2 regions of the Polymorphospora sp. NPDC051019 genome follow, and region 1 is predicted to be linked to the other one. Evidence: predicted binding sites of a transcription regulator. Region 1 holds the regulator's gene; the other holds the start of a gene.
The links. The regulator HrcA, encoded in region 1, represses chaperone genes, less so after heat shock. The targets are predictions, from matches to a motif close to GGTTNGCACNCTCNNNNNGAGNGTGCNAACC.
Positions count from the first base shown of each region.

Region 2: groL (chaperonin GroEL) is a predicted target of HrcA. The motif match lies at 8,266-8,296, and genes of this name have one in related genera.

Region 1 is NZ_JBFBCH010000003.1:52,040-62,800, reverse strand. It holds gene AB0M79_RS07290 (serine protease) at 1-698, shown strand, start outside; gene AB0M79_RS07285 (substrate-binding and VWA domain-containing protein) at 995-2,806, shown strand; gene ppk2 (polyphosphate kinase 2) at 2,927-3,844, shown strand; gene AB0M79_RS07275 (16S rRNA (uracil(1498)-N(3))-methyltransferase) at 3,911-4,645, opposite strand; gene dnaJ (molecular chaperone DnaJ) at 4,683-5,816, opposite strand; gene hrcA (heat-inducible transcriptional repressor HrcA) at 5,911-6,933, opposite strand; gene AB0M79_RS07260 (DUF4870 domain-containing protein) at 7,386-8,075, shown strand; gene hemW (radical SAM family heme chaperone HemW) at 8,207-9,430, opposite strand; gene AB0M79_RS07250 (enoyl-CoA hydratase-related protein) at 9,448-10,233, shown strand; gene AB0M79_RS07245 (hypothetical protein) at 10,351-10,761, shown strand, end outside.
Region 2 is NZ_JBFBCH010000005.1:84,862-95,622, forward strand. It holds gene AB0M79_RS11630 (ABC transporter permease subunit) at 1-598, shown strand, start outside; SAM riboswitch class I at 734-873, shown strand; gene thrC (threonine synthase) at 883-2,175, shown strand; gene AB0M79_RS11640 (GNAT family N-acetyltransferase) at 2,440-3,459, shown strand; gene AB0M79_RS11645 (hypothetical protein) at 3,504-3,968, opposite strand; gene paaN (phenylacetic acid degradation protein PaaN) at 4,034-5,701, shown strand; gene AB0M79_RS11655 (GNAT family N-acetyltransferase) at 5,821-6,339, opposite strand; gene AB0M79_RS11660 (serine hydrolase) at 6,392-7,327, opposite strand; gene AB0M79_RS11665 (cold-shock protein) at 7,581-7,784, shown strand; gene groL (chaperonin GroEL) at 8,488-10,110, shown strand; gene AB0M79_RS11675 (hypothetical protein) at 10,192-10,422, opposite strand; gene AB0M79_RS11680 (GNAT family N-acetyltransferase) at 10,578-10,761, opposite strand, start outside.

The DNA of each region.
Region 1 (10,761 bases):
CGGCCACCGCCGGTGACGTCACCCCGCTCGTCGTCGGCGGCACCCGCGCCGCCCAGGGCGAGTTCCCCTTCATGGTGCGGCTGTCGATGGGCTGCGGCGGGTCGCTCTACACCCCGCAGATCGTCCTGACCGCCGCCCACTGTGTCGGACGGACCGGGGCCAACACCAGCATCACCGCCACCCTCGGCGTCGTCGACCTCCAGTCGACCAGCCGGATCACCCGGCGGTCGTCGTACGTCTACCGGGCCCCCAACTACAACGGTGTCGGCAAGGACTGGGCGCTGATCAAGCTGCAGAGCCCGGTCACCGGCCTGGCGACGCTGCCGATCGCGACCACCACCGCCTACAACAACGGCACCTTCACCGTCGCCGGCTGGGGCGCGCCCTACGAGGGTGGCCCGCAGCAGCGCTACCTGCTGAAGGCCCAGGTGCCGTTCGTGCCGGACAGCACCTGCCGGACGTCGTACCCGAGCATGGTCGTGGCCGAGGAGATCTGCGCCGGCTACACCGGCGGCGGCATCGACACCTGCCAGGGCGACTCCGGCGGCCCGATGTTCCGCCCGGACGCGGCCGGCGCCTGGATCCAGGTCGGCATCGTCAGCTACGGCCGGGGCTGCGCCCGCCCGAACTACCCCGGCGTCTACACCGAGGTCAGCACCTTCGCGGCGCAGATCGCCTCGGCGGCGGCCAGCCTATAGCCGGTCGACCCCCGCAGCCGACGACCGGCCGCGTCGCCGCCCACCGGCGCCGCCCCGCCCGCCAACGCGGACGGGGCGGCGCTGCGCGTGGACACCGGACCGCCGACCCTCCGACGGGGACGGCCACGCCCGGTCCACACCGGCCTCCGGGCCCGACGGATCGTCGACCGGCGATGCCCGGCACCGCCGGCCCCTTGAACGATCCGCCTAAACTCGGGCGGCACCACGTACCGGCCGCCCGGACACCGTGCCCGACAAACCTCCGGACCGGCCGCCCGCCATCTGGAGGTCCCCCCATGACCTACCCCGCCGCCGGCGGCAACCGCCGGCTTCCCCTGATCGTCGCCGTCGTCGTCGGTCTGGTCGCGGTCGTCGGCACCTACCTGGTGTTACGCCCCGACGGGACGGAGGGCTCCGGCAGCGACCGGGCGGCCCGCGGGGACTGCGTCCCGATCGAGGTCAACGCGTCGCTGGAGAAGGGCGACCTGATGGCCGAGCTGGCCGACAGCTACAACCGGGCCGGCCGCGCCTTCGACGGGCGGTGCGCCGTGGTCAGCGTCCACAAGACCACGTCGGGCGCGGCGATGGACGCGATCGCGAGCGGCTGGGACCCGGAGCGCGACGGCGCCCCGGTCCCCCAGGTCTGGAGCCCGAGTTCGTCGCTCTGGCTCGACCTGCTCGAACAGCGTGGCGCGGCCACCGACAACCCGGTACGCATCGAGGGCGACCGGCCACCGGTGGCACAGAGCCCGGTGGTGCTGGCGATGCCGAAGCCGATGGCCGAGGCGCTCGGCTGGCCCAACGCGAAGATCGGCTGGTCCGACGTGCTCGCCCTGTCCTCCGACCCCGACGGATGGGGTTCCCGGGGGCGCCCCGAGTGGGGCCGGTTCGCCTTCGGCAAGGACAACCCGCACCTGTCCACCTCCGGCCTGGCCGCCACCGTCACCACCTACTACGCCGCCACCGGGCGGTCGAGCGACCTGGTCGCCGCCGACATCACCGACCCGAAGGTGATGGACTTCGTCCGCAGCGTCGAGAGCGGCGTGCTGCACTACGCCGACGAGTCGATGAAGTTCCTCGCCAACCTCGCCGAGGTCGACGCGCAGGGGCGGGCGATGTCGTACGTCAGCGCCGTAGTGCTCCAGGAGCAGCTGGTCCACCTCTACAACGAGGGCAACCCGCTGGGTGACCGGGCACTGTTCGGCAAGGGGCGCAAGCCGCAGGTGCCGCTGGTCGCGGTGCACCCCGCCGACGGCATGCTGATGCTCGACCACCCGTACGTGACGCTGCCGTCGGCCAGCGACGACCAGCGGGCGGCGGCCGCCGACTTCCTGTCGTACCTCCAGCACGAGAACCAGCAGCGCCGCTTCGTCGAGCTGGGCTTCCGCGACAAGGACGGCCACCTCGACGAGGCCCGGGCCCGGTCGGTGGGCGCGCCCGCCGGCACCGCCCCGTCGACGATCAGCTCCCCCGGGCCGGAGATCCTGGCGAAGATCCTCGACGGCTGGGACACCCTGCGCAAGAAGGCCCAGGTCATGCTGGTCCTCGACGTCTCCGGTTCGATGGAGGAGCACACCGGTTCCGGCAAGACCAAGATGGAGGCGGCCAAGCAGGCCGCGATCCAGGCGCTGGACCTGCTGCACCCGGAGGACGAGGTGGCCCTCTGGACGTTCTCGACACCGGCCCGCGGCGCGACGAAGCCCTACACCGAACGGGTGCCGTTGTCCCGCATCGGCGACAGCAAGGCGAAGCTGACCTCCGCGATCGGCGCGCTGCGCCCGGAGGGCGGCACCGGGCTCTACAGCACCATCCGGGACGCGCACGACCACATGCTGGAACGGTTCAGCACCGACCGGATCAACGCGGTGGTGGTACTCACCGACGGCCGCAACGAATACCCGCGCGACAACGACCTCGACCAGTTGCTGCGCGACCTCGACGCGACCGGCCGGGAGCAGTCGGTACGGATCTTCTCGATCGCGTTCGGCGACAAGTCCGACCTCGGGGTGCTGGAGAAGATCTCGAAGGCGTCCCGCGCGGCCGCGTACGACGCCCGTGATCCGGACACCATCGACAAGGTGTTCATCTCGGTGCTGAGCAACTTCTGATCCTCCGGCCCCGTCGGGTCCGGCGGCCGCGGCGGTGCCGTCGCGGCCGCCCGGCCGCCGGGCACCGACTGGCGCCCCGTGGCACGGATGGGGCGGCCCGCCAATGGGTATCCGTAGCCCATGGGTGACGAGACGGGCGAACTGCTCGACGTGCTGGCCGACTACCGGGTCGAGGAGGACCACGACGACGACCCGGTCCTGCTCCGGGCCGACGGGCGGCCGGTCGACACCTGGCGCGAGGACTACCCGTACGACCACCGGCTCGGCCGGGAGGAGTACGACCAGGCGAAACGCCGGCTCCAGATCGAACTACTCAAACTCCAGGAGTGGATCAAGGAGTCGGGCGAGCGACTGGTGATCCTCTTCGAGGGGCGGGACGCGGCCGGCAAGGGCGGCACGATCAAACGCTTCATGGAACACCTCAACCCCCGCGGGGCACAGGTCGTCGCGCTCAACAAGCCGAACGAGCGGGAAAGCAGCCAGTGGTACCTGCAACGCTGGATCCGGCACCTGCCGGCGGCCGGCGAGATCGTGCTGTTCGACCGCTCCTGGTACAACCGGGCCGGCGTCGAGCGGGTGATGGGCTTCTGCACCCGCCGCGAATACCTGGAGTTCCTGCGGCAGGCGCCCGAGTTCGAGCGGATGCTCGTACGCTCCGGCCTCCGGCTGGTCAAGTTCTGGTTCTCGGTGTCGCAGAACGAGCAGCGGACCCGGTTCGCGATCCGGCAGGTCGACCCGGTCCGCCAGTGGAAGCTGTCGCCGATGGACCTCGCCTCGCTGGACAGGTGGGACGACTACACCGAGGCGAAGGAGGCGATGTTCTTCTGGACCGACACCGCCGACGCGCCGTGGACCGTGGTCAAGAGCAACGACAAGAAACGCGCCCGGCTCGAGGCGATGCGGCACGTGCTGGCCCGGTTCGACTACACCGACAAGGACCCCGACGCGGTCGGCACCCCCGACCCGCTGATCGTCGGCCCGGCCGGGCTCGACCTACGCCCCGACGACCAGCCGGTGCACGTGTTTCCCCGGCTCTGATCCCGGCACCGCCGGCCACCGGAGCGCCGGGCGCCGCGGCCGTCACCACCGCGCGAAAGGCCGGCGTCACCAGCGGCCGAGGCGGGTGGCCAGGACCGCGAGGGCGGCGACACCGGCCGTCGACGTACGCAGCACCGCCTCGCCGAGGCGTACCGGCACCGCCCCGGCGGCGGTGAACGTGTCGACCTCGGCCCGGTCGATACCCCCCTCGGGGCCGACCACCAGCGTGATCTCCCCCGTCGCCGGCAGGTCGACGGTCGACAGGCGCTCGGTGGCCTCCTCGTGCAGCACGTACGCCGCCGCGCCGGCCGCGAGCCGCCGGGCCACCACCGCGGTGGACTCGTCGGGATCGCCGGCGACCGCCGGCAACCACGGGCGGCGGGCCTGCTTGGCCGCCTCGCGGGCGGTCGCGACCCAGCGGTCCCGGGCCCGGGCGCCACGCCCGTCGCGCCACCGGACCACCGAGCGGGCCGCCGCCCAGGGCACGATCGTGTCGACGCCGACCTCGGTCATCGCCTGTACGGCGAGTTCGCCCCGGTCGCCCTTCGCGATGCCCTGCACGACGGTGAGCCGGGGGTCGGGACGGTCGACGTGGCGCCGGTCGGTGACCCGCACGTCCAGGGTGCCCCGGCCGACGGCGACGACCTCGGCGGACGCGGTGCCGCCCCGACCGTCGGCGAGCAGCAGCGGCTCGCCGACCCGCAGGCGCTGGACGGTCGCCGCGTGATGCCCCTCGGGGCCGCCGAGGGTGTGCCGGTCGGTGGTGGGCAGGGCCTCGACGAGGAACAGCGGCGCGGACACGGGGACAGGCTAGCCGGACCGGGCCGGCCGGCGACCGTCAGCCGTGCCCGTTGAAGGCGTCGCGCATCCGGGAGAAGAAGCCGCCCTGCTTGCTGAGTTCGGCCACCTCCTCGCCCCGGGTCTTGGCGAAGTCGCGCAGCATCCGCTCCTGCTCGGCGTCGAGCTTGGTCGGGGTCCGTACGTCGAGATGCACGTAGAGATCGCCACGGCCGGTGCCCCGCAGGTGCGGTACGCCCCGCGCCCGCAGCCGCATCGTCGAACCGGGCTGGGTGCCGGCCTTGACGTCGACCGGCTCCTCGCTGTCCAGCGTCTTGATGGTCAGCCGGGTGCCCAGCGCCGCCGCCGTCATCGGGACGGTGACCCGGCAGTGCAGGTCGTCGCCCTTGCGGGAGTAGACGTCGTGGACCCGCTCGTGGATCTCGACGTAGAGGTCGCCGGGCGTGCCGCCACCGGGGCCGACCTCGCCCTGCTGGGCCAGCCGGATCCGCATGCCGTCCTCGACCCCCGCCGGGATCTTGACGGTGAGCGACCGGCGGGTGCGGACCCGGCCCTCGCCGGCACACGTGCCGCACGGGTGCGGGATGACGGTGCCGTAGCCCTGGCAGGCCGTGCAGGGCCGGGCCGAGACGACCTGGCCGAGGAAGGTCCGCTGCACCGACTGCACCTCGCCCCGGCCGCCGCACGCCTCGCAGGTGGCGAGGTGGGTGCCGGCGGCCGTGCCGGCGCCGCTGCACGTGGTGCAGAGCACGGCGGTGTCGACGGTGATCGGCGCCTCGACGCCGAAGGCGGTCTCCACCAGGTCGAGTTCGAGCCGCAGGATGGCGTCGGCACCCGGCCGGGTGCGCGGCCGCGGGCCGCGGGTGCCGCCGGCCGCGCCGAAGAAGGCGTCCATGATGTCCTGGAAGCCCACGAACGGGCCGGCCCCGGCGCCACCGCCGGCCCCGCCTCCGCCCGGGGCGAGCGGGTCGCCACCGAGGTCGACGATCTGCCGCTTCCGGTCGTCGGAGAGGACCTCGTACGCCGCGTTGATGTCCTTGAACTTCTCGTGCGCTTCGGGGTCCGGGTTGACGTCCGGATGGTATTGGCGGGCCAGTTTCCGGTAGGCCCGCTTGATCTCGTCGTCAGAGGCTTCCCGGCTGACGCCGAGAATCCCGTAGTAGTCCTTGGCCACTGCGTCTGGTGTCCTCATATCGGTCTCGCGTTTGCCGGCCTGATCGCTGGTGCTGCCGCGCCGCCCGAGCCTGCGCCGCCGCCGTGCGTCGGTCTCAGTTCTGCGCCAACAGGTCGCCTACGTAGCGTGCCACGGCGCGCACCGTGGCGATGGTGCCGGGGTAGTCCATCCGGGTCGGCCCGAGCACGCCCAGCCCACCGACGATGGTGGCTCCCGGGCCGTAGCCGGTGCTGACCACGGAGGCGGCCCGCAGGTTGTCGATCTCGTTCTCGTCGCCGATCCGGACCCGCAGGGTGCTGGGCTCGACCTCGCCGATGAGCTTGAGAAGGATGACCTCCTCTTCAAGCGCCTCGAGGATCGGCCGCAGCGACCCCTGGAAGTCGAGCAGCCCGCCGCGCGTCAGGTTGGCGGTGCCGGCGAGCGCGATGCGCTCCTCGTGCCGCTCGACGAGGGTCTCCAGCAGCACCGTCGACAGCGTCGTCATCGCCGGACGTACGGTCTGCGGCACCTCTTCGACCAGGGCCTGCACCAGCGGCGGGGTGTCGGCGAGCTTCTCACCGCAGAGCTTCTCGTTGACCCGGCGGCGCAGGTCGGTGACGTCGTCGGCGGCCACCGGACCGGGCAGCTCGACCAGCCGCTGCTCGACCCGGCCGGTGTCGGCGATCATGACCAGCATCAGCCGGGTGGTCGAGATCGGCACCAGCTCCAGGTGGCGGACCGACGAACGGGCCAGGCTCGGGTACTGCACGACGGCGACCTGCCGGGTGAGCTGGGCGAGCAGCCGTACGGTCCGGTGCACGACGTCGTCGAGGTCGACCGCGCCGACCAGGAACCGCTCGATGGCCCGCCGCTCGGCCGGGGTCAGCGGCTTCACGCGGGAGAGGCGGTCGACGAAGAGCCGGTAGCCCCGGTCGGTCGGCACCCGGCCGGCACTGGTGTGCGGCTGGCGGATGTAGCCCTCTTCCTCCAGCACCGCCATGTCGTTGCGTACGGTCGCCGGCGAGACGCCGAGCTGGTGCCGCTCGACCAGCGCCTTGCTGCCGACCGGCTCCTGCGTGGCGACGTAGTCCTCGACAATCGCCCGCAGGACGTCGAGCTTGCGGTCGTCGAGTCCCATCTCCACCTCCCTGCCCCCGGTCGTGCCGGCCCGGTGCGTGGCGGGTGACCGCCGGGCCGTGCCGCACGCATGACATCCGCCATGCCGACCCTCGACATGCTGGCACTCGACCGGGATGAGTGCCAGTCTACGACGCCAACCCTGGCCAGGCGATGATCGATATCAGGTACGAAAGCCGTATTCCAGACAGTCGGCCGGAATTCCACCCCGGAACCCAGTTCGCCGGCCAGCCTGTCCGCCACCGGGTCACCACGCCGTGACAACAGCTCAACGGCGAGCCGGTCCAGAAGTGGCGCCCGGCCCGCCGGGAGTGGCCAGGGTGTCGTGTGGCGTCGGTTGATGCCGCCCCCTACCGTGGCCTCATGACTGAACCACCTCGCCCTCCGGGAGACGGCAATCCCGGCTCGGTTCCGCCGGACCCCACGGCTCCTCTGACGCCCGGGTCCTACTCAGTGCCGGGCGAGGCGCCCTCCCCCGGCTTCCCGCCGGCCGGCGGCCAGCAGCACGGCGCGCCCGACCTGTCGAAGCAGAACAACCCGCAGTACGACGCTCCCGCCTCCGGCGGCGGCGCCTACCCGCCGCCGGGTTCCGGAGCCGGCGGCTACCCGCCGCCCTCGTCCGGCGCGGGCGGCTACCCGCCGCCCAGTTCCGGCGCGGGCGGCTACCCGCCACCCGGCCAGGGCTACCCGCCGCCCGGTGGCGGATACCCGCCCCAGGGTGGCGGCTACCCCCCGCAGGGTGGTGGCTACCCGCCCCAGGGTGGTGGCTACTACGGCGGCGGCCCGGCCCCGGCCGGCTACGCCAACAGCGACGAGAAGACGTGGGCGCTGATCGCCCACTTCGGCGGCGCGGTCGGCGCGCTGATCAGCTTCGGCCCGCTGGGCTTCGTCGGCCCGTTGATCTCATACCTGGCCAAGGGCCAGCAGTCGCCGGCGGTGCGCGCGCACGCGCTGGCCGCGCTCAACTTCCAGGTGCTCTGGTCGGGGATCGCCTTCCTGCTGCTCTTCGTGAGCTGGTGCCTGTTCTTCATCCCGAGCGTGGTCGTCTTCGCGATCCAGATCATCTTCGGGATCCTGGGCGGCATGAAGGCCAACGAGGGGCAGCTCTACAAGTACCCGATGTCGCCGAACTGGATCAAGTAACCCCGCACTCCCACGACAGGCCCGGCACGCGTGCCGGGCCTGTCGTCGTGCCAGCCCGTCGTCGAGTCGGGTCCGTCGGCCTCCGCGTCCGCTCGGTGCCGGCCTTGCCCTCAGGACGAGGCCGGCCGTCCTCAGGGCAGGAGGTCGCGTACGACCGCGTCGGCCAGCAGCCGGCCACGCAGGGTCAGCACCGCCCGGCCGGCGTCGTACGCGGCCCCGTCCAGCAGCCCGTCGGCGAGCGCCCGCCGCGCCGCGACCCGCCCGGCGTCGTCGAGCACCGGCAGCGGCAGGCCGGTCGCCAGCCGGAGCCGCAACATCACGTCCTCGGTGTGCCGGTCGGTGCCGGAAAGCATCTCGCGTCCCTGACCGGGCGAGGCACCGCGGGCCAGCCGGGCCGCGTACGCCGACGGGTGCTTGACGTTCCACCAGCGCACCCCGCCGACGTGGCTGTGCGCCCCCGGTCCGAGCCCCCACCAGTCGCCGCCGGTCCAGTAGAGCAGGTTGTGCCGGCAGCGGGCGTCCGGCGACGTCGCCCAGTTCGACACCTCGTACCAGGAGAACCCGGCCGCGCCGAGGGCGGCCTCGGCGGCCAGGTAGCGGTCGGCCGCCACGTCGTCCGACGGGTACGGCAGCTCGCCGCGCCCCATCCGGGCGGCCAGCCGGGTGCCGTCCTCCACGATCAGCGCGTACGCGCTCACGTGGTCGACCCCGGCGGCCACCACGGCCGCCAGCGACGCGGCGAAGTCGTCGCCGCTCTCCCCCGGTGTGCCGTAGATCAGGTCGAGGTTGACGTGGTCGAAGCCGGCGTCGCGGGCCTCGGCGGCGGCGGCGGTGGCCCGGCCGGCGGTGTGCCGGCGGTCGAGCACCGCGAGCACGCCGGGGGCGGCCGACTGCATGCCCAGCGAGATCCGGGTGTAGCCGGCGGCCCGCAGCGTCTTGAGCGACTCCGGGGTCACCGACTCCGGGTTGGCCTCGGTGGTGACCTCGGCGTCCGGCGCGAGGCCCCAGGTGGCGTCGATCCGCTCCAGGATCCGGGCCAGGTCGTCGGCGGGCAGCAGGGTGGGGGTGCCGCCGCCGACGAAGACGGTGTCGACCCGGGGCGGCGGGTTGTCGCCGAGCACCCGGGCGGCGAGGTCCAGCTCGGCCAGCACGCTGTCGGCGTACGTCTCCCGGCGCACCCCGCCGCCCAGTTCCTGCGCCGTGTACGTGTTGAAGTCGCAGTAGCCGCACCGGCTGGCGCAGAAGGGGACGTGCACGTACACGCCGAACCCCTGGCGGCCGACCGCGGCGAGGGCGGCGGGCGGCAGCGACCCGTCGGCGGGCACGGGTTGTCCATCGGGAAGTTCGCCTGGCATGCGACTAGTGTGCCCGCATGCCTACTGCCGACGACGCCCTCGTCCGGGTCACCACCCGGGCCGGGGTGACGATGCTGACGCTGGACAGCCCGCCCAACCGCAACGCGCTGTCCACACCGCTGATGACCGAACTGCTCCGGGCGCTCGACGCGGCCGTGGCCGACGACACGGTCCGGGTGGTGGTGCTCTCGCACACCGGCCCGGTCTTCTGCTCCGGCGCCGACCTGAAGGAGACCGCCGCCGCGTACGCCAGCGGCACGGTCCCGGCCGGAATGCTGGGTGACGTGCTGGCGGCGTTGTGGGAGTGCCCGAAGCCGGTGGTGGCCCGGGTCGGTGGCGCGGCACGGGCGGGCGGCCTGGGGCTGGTGGCGGCGGCCGACATCGCGGTCTGCGCGGACACGGCGACGTTCGCGTTCACCGAGGTGCGGATCGGGGTGGTCCCGGCGGTGATCTCGGCGACCGTGCTGCCCCGGCTGGCGCCGCGCGCGGCCGCCGAGTTGTACCTGACCGGTGAGACCTTCGACGGGCGACGGGCCGCCGAGGTGGGACTGGTGACCGCGGCGGTGCCGGCGGACACCCTCGACGAGGTGGTCGGCGAGTACTGCGCGGCCCTGGTCCGCGGCGCGCCCCGGGCCCTCGCCGGGGCGAAAGAGCTGCTCCGGCGCCGCGAGGCGACTACCGTCCGTAATGAGGTTGCGGAACTTTCCGCACTGTCGACCGGCTATTTCCTGTCCGAAGAGGGGCGCGAGGGGGTGGCCGCCTTCCGGGAAAAGCGTCCGCCTTCCTGGCTTCCACTGACCTGAATGGGTTGCGAGGCACCACCCGGCCGCCCGGCGGGACTCCCCGGATAGCGCCATACCGCTCACGGGACGCGGTATATCGCACAACCGGACGTACGCTTGGCGACGACTCAACAGGGGGTGACGGTGCGTACTCGGGCAGCGGTGGGCGGTTTCGTGGCACTGGCGGCGGTCGCCGGGCTTGGCGTGTACCTCGGCAGGACCGACTTCGGTATCGACATACCGCTGCCCCGGCCGGCCCGCAGTTGCACCGTCGCCGCGCCGGCCGGCCAGTTGCCCGCCGGCGCGGCGACCAACCTGACCCTCAACCCGGAGCAGATGGCCAACGCGGCCACCATCTCGGCGGTCGGCGTGACGATGGGCATGTCGGAGGAGGCGGTCGTGGTGGCGCTGGCGACCGCGTTCCAGGAGTCGAAGCTGGAGAACCTGGCCGGCGGCGACCGCGACTCCATCGGGCTGTTCCAGCAGCGGCCGAGCCAGGGCTGGGGCACTCCGGAACAGATCCGTGACCCCCGTTACGCGGCGACGAAG
Region 2 (10,761 bases), on a different contig from region 1:
GTTCCTGCTGGTCGTGGTGGTCGCGCTCTTCTGCGGCGACACGGTGGCCAGCGAGGCGAGCTGGGGCAGCCTGCGCTACCTGCTGGCGATCCCGGTGCCGAGGTCGCGGCTGCTGGCGGTGAAGCTGGTGGTCGCGCTCGCCTACTCCGCGCTGGCCCTGCTCCTGCTCGCCGGCACCGCCCTGCTGATCGGCACCCTGCGCTACGGCTGGGGGCCGTTGCAGAGCGCGGTCGCCGCCGAGATCCCGGCCGGTGAGGGCCTGTTGCGGCTGCTCGGCATCCTCGGCTACCTGGCCGTGGTGCTGCTGGTGGTGGCCGGGCTGGCGTTCCTGCTCTCGGTGACGACCGACGCGGCGCTGGGCGCGGTCGGCGGGGCGGTGCTGCTGTGGATCCTGTCGAGCATCCTCGACCAGATCACCGCGCTGGGCGTGCTGCGTGACTTCCTGCCGACCCACTACAGCAGCGCCTGGCTCGGGCTGCTGTCGACGCCGGTGCAGACCGACGACATCGTCCGTGGCTCGATCTCCGCGATCAGCTACGCCACCATCTTCTGGGGGCTGGCCTTCTGGCGCTTCACCCGCAAGGACGTCGTCTCCTGAGACCCGCGCGACGGGACGGGCGGGTCGCTACGGGGCCGCCCGGCCCACGTCAAGATCCCGAGGTGTGGCTCACAACCTGGGAATCAGCGGTGGTCAACCGCGATCACGCCCGTAGACTCGGGTGCACAACTCAATACCTCATCCAGAGGGGCTGAGGGATACGGCCCGTTGACGCCCCGGCAACCACCCCGCACGACCGACTCATCGCCGAGTCGCGGGGGGCAGGTGCCAAATCCGTCCCCGCCGCGCGGTGCGGTGCAGGGGAAAGATGAGAGGACCCTCAGATGACGTCGATCATCGACGAAACCGCCGACGCCGCCACCTCGATCTCCAGCCCGGCCCGGTCCCTGGTCTGTCGCGGCTGCGGTGCCGAATACCCGCTGGCCGCCCAGCACGCCTGCTTCGCCTGTTTCGGCCCGCTGGAGGTCGCCTACGACCAGGCCGCGCTGGCCCGGGTCACCCGGGCCGACATCGAGGCCGGCCCGAACAACATGTGGCGGTACGCCGCCCTGCTGCCGGCCGGCCAGGACCCGGCCACCCGGGTGACGCTCGATCCCGGCATGACCCCGCTGGTCGCCGCCCCCGGCCTCGCCGCCGAACTGGGCATCAGCGCACCGCTGTGGGTCAAGGACGACAGCGGCAACCCGACCCACTCGTTCAAGGACCGGGTGGTGTCGGTGGCCCTGACCGCCGCCCGCGAACTCGGCTTCACCCGCTTCGCCTGCGCCTCCACCGGCAACCTCGCCAACTCGGTCGCCGCGCACGCCGCCCGCGCCGGCGTACCGTCGATCGTCTTCATCCCCGGTGACCTGGAGCCAGGCAAGATCATCACAACCGCCGTGTACGGCGGCGACCTGGTCGCCATCGACGGGTCGTACGACGACGTCAACCGGCTCTGCGGCGAACTGGTCGAGACCGACGAGTTCGAGGACACCGCCTTCGTCAACGTCAACGTCCGGCCCTACTACGCCGAGGGCTCCAAGACCCTTGGCTACGAGGTGGCCGAGCAGCTCGGCTGGCGCATCCCGGCCCAGGTGGTCATCCCGATGGCCAGCGGCGAACTGCTCACCAAGGTCGACAAGGCGTTCAGCGAACTGGTCGAGATCGGGCTCGTCGAGGCGCCGGCCGGCGGCTGGCGGGTCTTCGGCGCCCAGTCGACCGGCTGCAACCCGATCGCCACCGCCCTGCACGCCGGCACCGACACGATCAGCCCGGTCAAGCCGACCGGCATCGCCAAGTCGCTCAACATCGGCGACCCGGCCGCCGGGGCGTACGCGATCGAGGCGGTACGGCGTACCGGCGGCTGGATGGACCACGCCGACGACGACGAGATCCGCGACGGGATCCGGCTGCTGGCCCGCACGACCGGCGTCTTCGCCGAGACGGCCGGCGGCACCACCGTGGCCGTGCTGAAGAAGCTGGTCGACAGCGGCCGGCTCGACCCCGCGGCGGAGACGGTCGTCTACAACACCGGCGAGGGCCTCAAGACCCTCGACGCGGTCGCCGGGCTGGTCGGCCCGACGCACCGGGTCAAGCCGTCGCTGCGGGCGGCCCGGGAGGCCGGCCTGCTCGGCTGAGCGTCCGCTGTCAAGCCGGTCACCCCGTCGGGGTTACCGGCCTGCGCGGCCGGTAACCGGGGTTTTGCCGTCCGTGGAGAAAACCTGGCCCGACAGACTTGACGACCGCCTCGCGAAGACGCAAGATGCTCCGTGCGGGAGGGCGTAGCGCCGTAGACTTTTGAAGCTCTAACGACCCAGCGCCGGAGGCGTTGTGCGCACGTCCTCCCGACCAAAGAAGAAATTCGGTCGCGGGCACCCCGACCAGGCGGCACTCTCGGTCCCATGGACATCGCCGTCACCGCCTTCACCCCCGCCGACAGCGCCGCCGTGGAGCGAGCTTTCGAAATCCAGACGGCGGTCGTCACCGCCGACATCCCGGGTTTCCCGACACCCGTTCAACGCGACTTCTACGTCGGGATGAAACATCCGCGGACCGGGTACGCCTTCGAGCGCTATCTCGCGCACGTCGACGGCAAGCCGGTCGGCTATCTCGAAATGACGATGCCGCAGCTCGACAACACCGACAACGTCACGGTCGAGTTGCAGGTGCTGCCGGACTACCGGCGGCGTGGGGTGGGCCGGGCCCTGCACGCCCGGGCCGTCGAGCGGGCCCGGGCGCTCGGCCGCAAGCGGCTGATGAGCATGGCCGTCGCCACGCTGCCCGGCGGCCCGGTGCGCGACGAGGCCGGCAACCGGTTCGCCGCCGCGATGGGCGCCGAGTCGGTGCTCCTCGAGGTGCGCCGGCGGCTCGACGTGACCTCGGTCGACCAGCCCCGGCTGGACGCGATGCTGACCGAGGCGTGGAAGCACGCCGACGGCTACGAGCCCGTCCGCTGGGTGGGGGCCACCCCGGAGGACCTCATCGACGACGTCGCCTACCTCGACGGGCGGCTGGTCGAGGACGCGCCGATGGGCGACCTGGAATGGGAGCCGGAGAAGGTCGACGCGGACCGGATCCGCAAGGTGGAGCAGAACCACGAGTTGCGCGGCCGGCGCATGTACCACTCCGGTCTGCGGCACGTGGCGAGCGGTCGGCTGGCGGCCTGGACCGAGATCACGCTCGCCGACGGCAACGAGTGGCACGCCTTCCAGCAGATCACCATCGTCGAGCCGGCCCACCGGGGCCACCGGCTCGGCACCATCGTCAAGATCGACAATCTGCGTCAGGTCCTGGCGAAGGAACCCGACCTGAACGTCATCGACACCTGGAACGCGGCGGCCAACGACCACATGATCTCGATCAACGAGGCGATCGGGTTCCGCGCCGTCGACACCTGGAACAACTGGCAACAGGCGGTCTGACCCGGCCCTCCACCGGCGGGTACGGGTGCACGCGTACCCGCCGGTCAGCGCGGCGGGTGGCGGGTGAACGTGGTGTGGACCCGGACCGCCCACGGCCGCAGCGGCAACTCCCGGTAGCCGCCCGCCGAAAGCCCGGCCCGCCGCTCGAAGACGTTGCGGCAGCCGTACGAACCGGTCAACGTGTACGACCATCCGCACGCCAGCAGGTAGGCCGGCAGGAACAACGGGCCGAGCAGCGCGTACTGCCCGACGTGCCGGACCTCGTGCGCGAACAGTTCGGCCCGGCGCGGATCGAGCAGCCACCCGGCCGGCCGCCGCGTCACGACCACCGACCCGACCGTGAAGCACGGCTGCGCCGGCACCGGCAGCCGGTAGCCGCCGGCGACGAACACCCCGTCCGGCCCGCGCTCGCGGGTGGCCCCGCCCAGCGCGGCCACCACCAGCCCGGCAAGCGTCGAGCCGTTCACCCAGTTGACGGCCGTACGCAACGACGACCAGCGCCCGCCCATGACAAGAGGATGCGCCGGAATCACGCCCTACGACACCCACGGTCGGCTACGGCATGATGGCTGACATGACGGAGACCCCGCATCCCATGTACACCGCGCACGCCGACACCCTCGCCCGCGCGCTCACCGCGATCGCCGAGCGCGGCTACTGGTCGGCCTATCCCGAGTCACCCAGCCCCCGGGTGTACGGCGAGAACGCCGCCGCGCAGGGCGAGGCGGCGTTCCGGGCCCTGCTCGGCAACCGGTACCCGCTCGACCAGCCCGGCACCGTCGACTGGGTGGCCACCGAGGCCAGCCCGTTCGGTGTCGACCTCGGCGTCAGCTATCCGCACGGCGACGTCGACGCCTTGGTCGCCGCCGCGCGGGCCGCGCTGCCGGCCTGGCGTGACGCCGGAGCGCAGACCCGGGTCGGCGTCTGTGCCGAGATCCTCGCCCGGCTGCACGCCAACGTCTTCGAACTCGCCAACGCGGTCCAGTTCACCAGCGGCCAGGCGTTCGTGATGGCGTTCCAGGCCGGCGGCGCGCACGCCCTCGACCGTGCCCTCGAAGCGCTCGCCTACGCGTACGCCGAGATGACCCGGCACCCGGGCACCGCGGAGTGGGAGAAGCCCGCCGGCAAGGGTGACCCGCTGCGGATGAGCAAGACCTTCCACGTCGTACCCCGCGGGGTGGCGCTGGTCATCGGGTGCAACACCTTCCCGACCTGGAACTCGTACCCCGGGCTCTTCGCCTCGCTGGCCACCGGTAACCCGGTGGTCGTCAAGCCGCACCCGGGCGCGGTGCTGCCGTTGGCCATCACCGTCCGGATCGCCCGCGAGGTGCTCGCCGAGGCCGGCTTCGACCCCAACCTGGTGCTGCTCGCCGTCGAGGCCCCCGGCGAGAGGATCGCGTCCACGCTGGCGCTGCGCCCGGAGGTCCGGATCGTCGACTTCACCGGCTCCACCGAGTACGGCGACTGGCTGGAGGCCAACGCCCGGCAGGCGACCGTCTACACCGAGAAGGCCGGCGTCAACACCGTCGTGGTCGACTCGACCGACGACTTCGCCGGGCTGTGCCGCAACCTCGGGTTCTCGCTGACCCTCTACAGTGGACAGATGTGCACCACCCCGCAGAACATCCTGGTGCCGGCCGGCGGCATCAGCACCGACCAGGGCCACAAGACCTTCGACGAGGTCGCCGCCGGGATCGCCGGAGCGGTGGGCAAGCTCACCGCCGACCCGGCCCGGGCCGTCGAGTTCACCGGCGCCATCGTCAACGCCGGGGTGCTGGCCCGGCTCGCCGAGGTCAGCGGTGACGTCGTGCTGGAGTCGCGGGCGGTCGACCACCCGGCGCACCCCGACGCGGTGGTCCGTACGCCGACGATCGTGAAGCTGCCGGCCGACGCCGTCGACACGTACGGCCGGGAGTGGTTCGGGCCGATCTCGTTCGTCATCGCCACCGACTCGACCGCGCAGAGCCTCGACATCTTCCGCGAGACGGTCGGCCGCAACGGCGCGCTGACGGCGGCGGTCTACTCGTCAGACGAGAAGGTGCTCGACGCGGCCGAGGAGGCGGCGGTGGAGGCCGGCGTGCACCTGTCGTGCAACCTGACCGGTCAGGTCTTCGTCAACCAGTCCGCGGCGTTCTCCGACTTCCACGCCAGTGGGGCCAACCCGGCGGCGAACGCGGCCCTCACCGACGGGGCGTACGTCGCCGGCCGGTTCCGCATCGTCCAGTCGCGCCGCCACCTCTGATCCGCCTGACCCTCATGATCCCCGTGATCAGGGACCAGGACGCGCGTGTCGTCGGCGTGCCGAGGCGCGTACTCCCTGATCACGGGGATCATGGGCGGGAGGCCTAGGCGGCGGGACGTCTAGGCGGAGCGGCGCATCTGCAGTTCGGTGAGCACCGGGATGGTCGGGTGCGGCACCCGAACCCCGGTGTCGACGAAGCCCAGCCGCTCGTACGCGCGTACCGCCCGGTCGTTGCCGACCACGACCTCGAGCATCAACTCGGGCCGGCCAGCCATCCGCGACCACCGCGCGACGCTGTCCAGCAGCGCCCCCAGCACCCCGCTGCCCCGGTGTTCGGGTGTGACGTAGACCGCGTAGACGACGGTGAGGGTCGGCTCGTCCGGCGAGACGACGCCGCCGGCGTGCGCCACGAAACGCCCGTCCACCTCGGCGACGAACTGGGCGACGTCGTCGCCGGCCGAGACCCGGGCGACCCGGGCGGCGAACTCGGCGTGCGGCCGCGCCGCCGCCTCGGCCAGCGTCTCCAGGAAGGCCAGCGGCGTGTCGGCCAGCATCTCGAGCCGCATCGCCCGCATCCGTGCCGTGTCGGACGGTCGGAGCCGGCGTACGGCGGTCGGTGGGGCGGTCACGTCGGTCATCGTGGCATGGTCGGCGCCGGTACGGCCCGGCGGCAACCCGATTCGCCGCCGGTCAGGGCGCGTTGGGGGGAGGGGCCGCCCGGACCCGCCCGACCAGCAGTTGCCCGCCGACGTCGCGGCACAGTCCGGTGCCGTACTCGAAACCCAGCCGGCCGGGATAGCGGGCGAGGGTGGCCACGACCCAGTCCGGGCCGATCGCGAGGCAGGCGATGTGCCACAGGCCGTCCTCGTCGCGCAGCAGCCAGCCGTTCTTGATCGCGACCTGCGGGGCGAGGTCGGCGGGCAACGCGGCCCGGATCCCGAAGTCACCCACCCCGCGTACCCGCCGCATCTCGTCGAGCAGCCACGGCGTCCACCGGTCGCCGGCCGCGCGGCCGTCGGCGAGGCAGAGCCCGATCCGTACGGTGTCCCGCGCCGAGACGACCGTGTTGCTCCAGGCGTCGTGGTAGGGCGCCGAGTCGGTCAGCCCACAGGTCTCCACCAGCCGCTCGATCGACCGGCGGCGCCCGAGGACCGCGAAGAGGTCCTGTGCCGCCGCGTTGTCGCTGTCGCGGATCATCCGGGTCAGCGCGTCCAGCCGGGCCTCCGTCGGGGTCTCGCCGGGCGGTAGCCGCCGCAGGTAGTCGGCGGCGAGCCAGGCTTTCACCATCGACATCGTGTCGCTTGGCGCGGTGTGGTTGGCGGACCCGGTGATCCGGCCGGAGCGGCGGTCGAGGAAGGCCCAGGACAGGAACCCTTCGACGGGCACCCGCACCGCGTCCGGGGACGGCGGGCCGGGGTCGGGGGCGGCGGTCGCGCCGGCCGCGGGTTCGGTGCCCGCGGCGGGGTCCGGGCCGCGTACGAGGGCGGCCGGGGCGGGGTCGGCCGCACCGTGCCGGATCACCTCGTGGACGACCTCCGCCCCGATGAGCCCGGCGGCGAGCAGGAGTACGACGAACAGGTGGTGCCGCCGGCGCCGCCGGTGCCGACGTAGCCGGTGACGTGCCATCGGTTGGCTGGTTTCGGGGTGACCCACGTTGGTTAAACGAGCAACCCATTCCGGCGACGCCGTCGTGCATAAGATCGCATTCACCGTGTCCTTTTTGGGGTAGTGCACGGCAGAGATACCTCGTGTAGCGTGCGATTTCGGCCGCCATGTTCGACGGGACCGACATGGATCACGATTCCAGGTCCTCTCCGGGCGTACGTCCCGGGCCGGGAGGAGTGAAAGGCCAGGCAGCATCGAAGTGAGGAAGTGCACCGTGGCACAGGGCACCGTGAAGTGGTTCAACAGCGAAAAGGGCTACGGCTTCATCGCGGTCGACGGGGGGCAGGACGTGTTCGTCCACTTCTCGGCGATCCAGATGGACGGCTACAAGGCACTTGACGACGGGCAGCGGGTGGAGTTCGAGATCGCCCAGGGTCAAAAGGGGCCGCAGGCCGAAAAAGTGCACCTCATCGCCTGACGCCAGAGATCGACCAAGGCGGCCGAGAGGGGCCTCGGAAGAAACGTTCGGCGCCGGTTCTCCATAGCAGAGGGCCGGCGTCTTCGTTGTCCCCGAGGACGTCCTTTTCCTAACCGCTTCCCGGTGAGCAGGCACATGACGTGCCTCAATCGGTGTACGGCTCTCCGGCAGCTCCGGCCCGCCGGTTCGTTCTCGGCTTCCGTGCCGGTCCCTCGAATGAGGGAGCCCCGGCCCCTTGAATGGGGGAACGTCTCCGATGTTCGCCGGCCGGGTCGGGTTTTCCGGGCCCTGATCGGCGTGATCCGGGACGGGCTGTCGTCGCGTCGGGGTGTCGCGACGCCCGCTCCCGAGCGCGATCGTTGCGCGTCTATCTGTCGCGGGCTGCCTGGTCGGCCTCGTGCGACGTGCGGCGGGGCTGTCGCGGGCGGTCCCGGAAAAGCTCAACGAGCTTGCACTCGGCAGGGGGGAGTGCTAAACAGGTCATTGGCACTCGCGGACCGTGAGTGCCAATGGTCGGGGCGGTGGGGCCACCGGTGCGGACCCGGGAGACGGGGCTGTGGCGATGGCCGGTCGTCGCGGGCTATCCGGCCCGGCCAACGGACGTCACTGTCGCCAGGTAGTGACGTCCGAGGCTGCGTAGTCAGGCGGCACACCCGGGCCAACCGGCCCAGGTGGCCGTGAGTGTCCAGGAGGACAACGCCGTATGGCCAAGATCATTGCGTTCGACGAGGAGGCGCGCCGCGGCCTCGAGCGGGGCATGAACACCCTCGCCGACGCCGTAAAGGTGACGCTCGGCCCCAAGGGCCGCAACGTCGTGCTCGAGAAGAAGTGGGGCGCCCCCACCATCACCAACGATGGTGTGAGCATCGCCAAGGAGATCGAGCTCGAGGACCCGTACGAGAAGATCGGCGCCGAGCTGGTCAAGGAGGTCGCGAAGAAGACCGACGACGTGGCCGGCGACGGCACGACGACGGCGACCGTCCTGGCCCAGGCGCTGGTCCGCGAGGGCCTGCGCAACGTCGCGGCCGGCGCGAACCCGATCGCCCTCAAGCGGGGCATCGAGTCCGCGGTCGCCGCCGTGGCGGAGGAGCTGGCCAAGCTCGCCAAGGACGTCGAGACCAAGGAGCAGATCGCCTCCACCGCGTCGATCTCCGCCGGTGACAACACCGTCGGCGAGATCATCGCCGAGGCGATGGACAAGGTCGGCAAGGAAGGCGTCATCACCGTCGAGGAGAGCAACACCTTCGGGCTCGAGCTCGAGCTCACCGAGGGTATGCGCTTCGACAAGGGCTACATCTCGCCCTACTTCTGGACCGACCCGGAGCGTATGGAGGCCGTCCTCGACGACCCGTACATCCTGATCGTCGACGGCAAGATCTCGGCGGTTAAGGACCTGCTCCCGATCCTCGAGAAGATCATGCAGTCGGGCAAGCCGCTGCTGATCATCGCCGAGGACATCGAGGGCGAGGCCCTGGCCACCCTGATCGTCAACAAGGTGCGTGGCACCTTCAAGTCCGTCGCCGTCAAGGCCCCGGGCTTCGGCGACCGCCGCAAGGCGATGCTGAACGACATCGCGATCCTGACCGGTGGTCGGGTCATCAGCGAAGAGGTCGGCCTCAAGCTCGACGCCGTCACCATCGACCTGCTGGGCCACGCCCGCAAGGTGCAGGTGACCAAGGACGAGACCACCATCGTCGACGGTGCCGGTGACGCCGACCAGATCCAGGGCCGGGTCAACCAGATCCGCGCCGAGATCGAGAAGAGCGACTCCGACTACGACCGCGAGAAGCTGCAGGAGCGGCTGGCCAAGCTGGCCGGTGGCGTTGCGGTGATCAAGGTCGGCGCGGCCACCGAGGTCGAGCTGAAGGAGCGCAAGCACCGCATCGAGGACGCGGTCCGCAACGCGAAGGCCGCCGTCGAAGAGGGCATCGTCCCCGGTGGTGGCGTCGCGCTGGTCCAGGCCGGCAAGACCGCCTTCGACAAGCTGGACCTCGTCGGTGACGAGGCGACCGGCGCGCAGATCGTCAAGGTCGCGCTGGACGCCCCGCTGCGCCAGATCGCGGTCAACGCCGGCCTCGAGGGCGGCGTCGTGGTCGAGCGGGTCCGCAACATCGAGGCCGGCCACGGCCTCAACGCGGCCAGCGGCGAGTACGTCGACCTGCTCAAGGCCGGCATCATCGACCCGGCCAAGGTGACCCGGTCGGCGCTGCAGAACGCCGCCTCGATCGCGGCGCTGTTCCTCACCACGGAGGCCGTGGTGGCGGACAAGCCGGAGAAGACCCCGGCCCCGGCGGGCGCGCCGGGCGGCGGGGAGATGGACTTCTGAGTCCGGACTCCACGTGACGAAGGGCGGGCCGCGCGAGCGGCCCGCCCTTCGGCGTCTGCGGCACCCGGCCGCTGACGGCGCCTAGCGCCGCTGGTTGCGTTGCTTCTGGCGCCGTGACGTGGGTTCCGGCGCCATCTGTCGGGGCGCGTCGACCAGCGCCAGCGGCTCGTCCGCCGGCGGATCGTCGTACTCCGCCAGTTCGGCCAGGTCACCGAAGTCGAGCCGGTCGACGGGCAGGTCCGTGGACCGGTCCGCCATCCGCGCCGAGGCCGGAACGTGGAGATCGTCCGTCGGGTCGTCGTCCTTGGTCATGACCTCCTCCTTCCCCGGTCACCGTAAGGCGCGGCGGGGGGTGGCCGGGGACGAACGGCGCTACACCCGATACCTCCCATTTCGCTGGTCAGGTAGGGAGACGCGCCGGACGGCGACGGTCAGAGCTGCTTAGGGAGACGCGCCGAGGGCGACGGTCAGAGCTGCTTGCGGAAGAGGAAGAAGACCCGTTCGATCCAGGCCCCGGCGCTGCCGGCGTAGAAGGGCACCGGGCCGACCCAGCCGATCTGGACCCGATCGTGCCCGGCCGCCCGCTGGTCGCGCAGGCAGCGGCGCAGCAGCACACCGCCGATGCCGAGCCCCTGCGTGTCCGGCGCGGTC